Regions from separate parts of the Bartonella sp. EBT8 genome, predicted to be linked through region 1. Evidence: predicted binding sites of a transcription regulator. Region 1 holds the regulator's gene; the other holds the start of a gene.
What was found. The regulator LexA, encoded in region 1, represses DNA repair genes until DNA is damaged. The targets are predictions, from matches to a motif close to TGTTCNNNNTGTGTTCNG.

Region 1 (3,220 bases):
ATTAATCTTTTTATGATTTTTCGCAGGAAAAAGATACAATACAATAGACATTGTGTTCAATTAAAAAATAAAAAAATCAATATATTAATAAAAAATATAATCACATAATATAAACTGTGAATAAATATGCTGATTCTGCAAGATAAGCGATAAAACTCTCTGATTAACGTAGAAAAACTATAATCACTGGAGCAATTTAATAATTACGTATCATTTTTCTGGAATTTTAAAATGCTGCTATTGGTGAGCGCGCAGGGATTCGAACCCTGGACCTACTGATTAAAAGTCAGTTGCTCTACCAGCTGAGCTACGCGCTCCCAAACAAGTCAAGTCGCTTGTAGAAAGTGAATGGAACATACGGTCGACTTTTCATTTGGTCAACACCTTTCGAAAAAAAATATTATATTTTGTTTAGTTATCAATACTTTTATGTTTCCCCCTATTCCTCATCACTGTAATAATATACAATTTTCTTCCTTCCGAATTTGAATAAAAGGAATAATTTTAAAATATAGGAAACGTATGTAGAAACAGGTAAATGAATTTTACAAATAATAAAAACGAACAATAAAAAAGTGATTCTACTGTCTTTAGATGTTTTTCCAACTTTCTAACATGAGCATGGCGTTGGTAAGGTTATAATTTCCATGGACTGGAAGCTTATTCTTATATAAAAATAGAGGAAACATAAAACAGAATTTCAGCATAACTAAAATGATGTTCTAAAATATCAGTCGTGGCGATAAAAAGATTATCGTTTAATGTTTTATAGAGTTATAAATACTTATCCTAAAAAGAGAAAAACTAAAATAATATATAAAATTATTCTAAATATACAAAGAATTTTCAATCTTTTTCAAATTTACAGGATGCTTTTTAACTGAAATATTTTATAATAGGATTTATTTTAAGGTAATTTATCTCACTTTATATAAGTAAATCATATAAAAATAATAGATTGCAAATATTTTATATTTATAAAATGAAATTTTAAATTATAGTATATTATATTATTAATATAAAAAATAAAGTAAATTTGTTTGATGCAGTTTCCAAAAAAATGTATAATATTTATAGATTAATATATCTTATTTTCCTTTTTTTCTCATATTTGATGTTTTTAACTGGAATATTGAATGTTAACATGTAAACAATATGAATTACTTTTGTTCATTCATAATCATATAAAAGAAACCGGTGTATCTCCTTCCTTCGAAGAAATGAAAATTGCATTGGAGCTTTCGTCAAAGTCTGGCGTTCATAAGCTTATTATAGCCTTAGCTCAACGAGGTTTTATACGCCGCTTGCCCAATCGTGTCCGCGCAATAGAAGTAATTCGACTTCCAGAAAAAATAACATTTAATCTTTCTTTAGCGCGTAAAATTTCTCCAATTATGATGGAAAAAAACAAAAGAAAAATATTTAAAAACTTAAATGATCTTGATAATTTTGAGATAGAAGAGAAAAAGAATATCACTATCCCTATTATGGGCCGTATTGCTGCAAGTATGCCTGTCTCCGCTATATCACAACAAATAAATACGCTTTCTTTACCACAAGAGATGATTAATTCGGGTGAGCACTATGCTTTAGAAGTTAAAGATAATTCTATGATTGAAGCTGGTATTCTTGATAAAGATACTATAATTGTTAAACGTCAAAATACTGCGATAACAGGTGAAATTGTTGTGGCGTTTATTGACAAAGAAGAAGCAACTTTAAAACGTTATCGACGCAATGGGGGTTCCATTGCACTGGAGGCAGCAAACCCTCATTACGAAACACGCATATATGAATCGGAGCGTATACAGATACAAGGTAAAATTATCGGACTTATTCGCAAATATTAAAAAACAAATTGCACACATATCAAAAATAAAGAAAATTTTTTATTCTTAATAATTTAAAAAATAATAAATAAAATTTAATCGTTATAAAATTGCAGGATATATCATGGCAGCACCTCGTATTAGTTTTGTCTCCCTCGGATGCCCAAAAGCACTCGTAGATTCTGAACGAATTATTACAAAACTACGCTCTGAAGGTTATGAAATTTCACGTAAGCATCAAGGTGCTGATCTCGTTATTGTGAATACCTGTGGTTTTCTTGATTCTGCTCGAAAGGAATCATTAGCTAATATTGATGAAGCCCTCAAAGAAAATGGAAAAGTTATTGTAACTGGATGTTTAGGTGCTGATCCTGATGTTATTCGTCAAGCACACCCTAATGTATTAGCTATTACAGGACCGCAGGACTATCAAAGTGTTATACAAGCTGTTCATTCAGTAATTCTTCCAGTTCATGATCCCTTTATCGATTTAGTTCCTCCGCAAGGTATTCGCTTAACTCCTCGCCATTATGCTTACTTAAAAATTTCTGAAGGATGTTCTAATCGCTGTAGCTTTTGTATTATCCCTACTCTACGTGGTGACCTTACTTCACGCCCCATCAATGATGTTCTTCGAGAAGCGGAAAAACTTGTACAGGCCGGTGTAAAAGAGCTTTTGGTTATCTCACAAGATACCAGTGCTTATGGCATTGATATGAAATATTCCGAAAGTTCTTGGAAAGATCGCACAATAAAAACTAAATTTTTTGATCTTTGTCGCGAACTAGGTAATATGGGTATTTGGATACGCATGCATTATGTTTATCCTTATCCTCATGTAGATGAAGTTATTGAGCTTATGGCAGAAAAAAAGCTTCTTCCTTATTTGGATATCCCTTTTCAGCACGCGTCACCAACCGTTTTACGCAATATGAAACGTCCTGCTCTTATGGAAAAAACTAATCGTAGAATTGAAAAGTGGAGAAAAATTTGTCCAGATCTCACTTTACGATCAACATTTATTGTAGGTTTTCCAGGCGAAACGAATGAAGATTTTAATATGCTTCTCGAATGGCTAGAGGAAGTAAAAATTGAACGTGCTGGCTGTTTTCAATACGAAGAAGTAAAAGGTGCTGCCGCAAATAATTTAGGATTAGAAAAAATTTCTGAAGAAGTAAAAAAAAGCCGCTGGCATCGTTTTATGGCCAAACAACAACAAATTTCTACCCACCTTTTAAAGAAAAAAATTGGAAGAAGACTTCAAGTTCTGATCGATGAAAGTCAAGGAAAAATTGCTAAAGGTCGAAGTCAATATGATGCTCCAGAAGTAGATGGTGTTGTGCATATATCATCACGACGACCATTACGTGTTGGTGAATTTGTCACCGTAA
Region 2 (3,220 bases), on a different contig from region 1:
TCTGCAGTAAGAATGGCATCTTCATCATGTTCAACAACAATAACTGTATTACCAAGATTACGCAGATGGTGCAGCATTTTCAGAAGACGTTCATTATCGCGTTGGTGTAAACCAATAGAGGGTTCATCTAAAATATAAAGGACGCCTGTAAGTCCAGATCCAATTTGGGATGCTAATCGAATACGTTGACTTTCACCCCCTGAAAGAGTGCCTGAATTTCGAGATAAGGTAAGATATTCCAGTCCTACATGATTTAAAAAAGCTAAGCGTTCACGAATTTCTTTTAAAATACGCACTGCGATGTTACGTTGTTTTTCGGTCAGATGTTGATGAATATGAGCAAACCAATCATCTGCTTTTGAAATGGAAAGTTCTGATATTTGCCCAATATGCATTCCGTGGATTTTTACAGCTAACGCTTCTGGTTTTAGACGATAGCCATGACAAGCTGGACAAGCTGAAGAAGACATATAACGTTCGATTTCTTCACGGGACCATGGAGAATCGGTTTCTTTCCATCGTCGCTCCATATTGGGGATAATCCCTTCAAAGTGTTGAATCCTTTTATATGATCCTGAATCATTTTTATAAATAAAGGAGATTTCTTTGTTTTTTGTACCATAGAGAATAGCGTGTTGTGCCTCATTTGAGAGTACACACCATTGATCCGTAAGTTTAAATCCGTAAACTTTGCCTAATGCTTCTAAGGTTTGGCTATAGTATAATGAAGATAATTTAGACCAAGGAGCAATTGCACCATCTTTTAAGGCAAGATTTTTATTTGGTATGATTTTTATCGGATCTACAGCTTTTTTGATACCAAGTCCGTCGCAAAGAGGACAAGCACCAAAAGGATTGTTGAATGAAAATAAACGTGGTTCAATTTCGGGGATAGAAAATCCAGAGATGGGACAAGAAAACTTTTCTGAAAAGATAAGCCGTTTGTGTGTTTCATTTTTCGATTTATGAGCAGATTCTTTTGAGGTTTCGTTTTGTGCTAAGGGCTGGTCAGCCATTTCAGCAACTGCAATTCCATCTGCTAGTCGTAAACAGGTTTCTATACTGTCAGCTAGGCGAGAGGTAATATCATCACGCACGACAATGCGATCTACTACGACATCTATATCATGTTTATATTTTTTATCGAGAGGAGGAATATCAGGAATTTCATAAAATTTTCCATCAACTTTAGCACGTTGAAATCCTTTTTTTAAAAGTTCTGTCAGTTCTTTTTTATATTCTCCCTTTCGTCCTCGGACGAGAGGTGCCATAATGAAAATTCGTGTATCTTCTGGTAAGGACATAATTTGATCAACCATTTGGCTTACCGTTTGGCTTTCAATAGGAAGTCCTGTAGCAGGAGAATGAGGAACGCCAATACGTGCGAAGAGAAGGCGCATGTAATCGTGGATTTCAGTGACGGTTCCTACCGTTGAGCGAGGGTTGCGACTGGTTGTTTTTTGTTCAATAGATATCGCTGGAGAAAGACCATCTATGCGGTCGACGTCTGGTTTTTGCATAACTTCCAGAAATTGACGCGCGTAGGCAGAGAGACTTTCAACATAACGCCGTTGACCTTCAGCATAAATTGTATCAAAAGCTAAAGATGATTTTCCTGACCCAGAAAGCCCAGTGATAACAATCAGTTTGTCCCGCGGAAGATCAAGATCAATATTCTTAAGATTATGCTCACGCGCGCCGCGAATGGATATGTATTTTTGATGAGTCATGTTTTATCCTTAGCATATACAAAAATTGAGCATCTAAAATAGAATAAAACTGTTTTCTGGAATTACAATGCATTTCATTGCTTAACAAAGATAAAGCAGACTTGTCTTGTGGAAAGAAAAATATAAAGAACAATTTTTTATTCTCTGAATGATGGAATAAACTATGCGTGATTGTTATCTTTTGTTATAATCATAAAATGTAACCTTTTAAGAAGGATAGCAAAGTCTACATTGAAGGTCAATTGCAGATATGCAAATGAAAAGGTGGTAATGACTGCTATACAACAAAGATTGTTTTGCAAATTAAGATTTTGGAGTTCATGCAATGGCTGGTAGCCTTAATAAAGTTATTTTGATTGGTAATCTTGGTGCAGATCCTGAAATTCGCCGTTTGAATTCTGGTGATCAAGTGGCGAATTTGCGTATTGCTACTTCAGAAAGTTGGCGTGATCGTAATACAAATGAGCGTAAGGAACGCACAGAGTGGCATAGTATCGTTATTTTTAACGAAAACCTTATCAGAATTGTGGAGCAATATTTAAAAAAAGGGAGCAAAATCTATATTGAAGGTCAGTTGCAAACACGCAAATGGCAAGATCAAAATGGCAATGATCGCTATACAACAGAGGTTGTTTTGCAAAAATATCGTGGTGAATTGCAAATGCTTGATGGGCGTGGTGCTGGTGGAGAGCAAATGCAAGGAGCAAATCAGTCGAGCGGAAATTATGGTAGTGGTAGTTTTGGTGACAGTAGCTCGGGTCAGAGGGACAATTTTGGTCAAAACAATAATCAAGCAAGAGAAGACTTTTCGCACAAATTAGATGATGATGTTCCTTTTTGAGGGCTCTCCAACAGTGTTGTTTTTTCTTCGTTTGTTTCTTTTCAGTTATTTGTTTTAGTTTTTTAAAGTTTAAAGAAGCGAGATCTTGTATCTTTTATCCGTAATTTTTAATACAAATAAATAACATGTTGAAAATTATTGTTAAATTTCTACCTTTGTTGCGGGAGAGGAATTAGCATTTTGGCGCTTTTTTCGCTATAAAAGGGTAAAGTGATTCTTTATTTGAAAGTCTTGAAGCTGTGACCGATCTTACTCCACTACAAGAACGTGATGTGCTAACCGGCATAGAGCCCATCAGCATTATTGATGAAATGCAACGCTCTTATCTCGATTATGCGATGAGCGTGATTGTTTCCCGTGCACTTCCTGATGTCCGTGATGGACTGAAGCCCGTTCATCGGCGGATTCTTCATGCTATGAATGAGATGGGGCTTTCTTTCAACAAGTCTTATCGCAAATCTGCCGGTGTTGTTGGTGAGGTTATGGGGAAATTCCATCCTCATGGTGATGCTTCGATTTATGATGCATTGGTGCGTATGGCACAGGACTTTTCTTTGCGAAATCCATTGATTGATGGGCAAGGAAATTTTGGTTCTGTTGATGGTGATCCGCCTGCAGCAATGCGTTATACAGAATGTCGTTTAGAAAA

Region 2: a site for LexA is predicted at 1,845-1,862, ahead of uvrA (excinuclease ABC subunit UvrA). Genes of this name have one in related genera too.

What each region holds. Positions count from the first base shown of each region.
Region 1 is NZ_JBTTDJ010000004.1:48,683-51,902, reverse strand. Features, by position in the region: tRNA gene AC0QT4_RS04095 (tRNA-Lys) at 242-317, opposite strand; gene lexA (transcriptional repressor LexA) at 1,137-1,850, shown strand; gene rimO (30S ribosomal protein S12 methylthiotransferase RimO) at 1,954-3,220, shown strand, end outside.
Region 2 is NZ_JBTTDJ010000011.1:9,023-12,242, reverse strand. Features, by position in the region: gene uvrA (excinuclease ABC subunit UvrA) at 1-1,730, opposite strand, end outside; gene ssb (single-stranded DNA-binding protein) at 2,056-2,571, shown strand; gene gyrA (DNA gyrase subunit A) at 2,811-3,220, shown strand, end outside.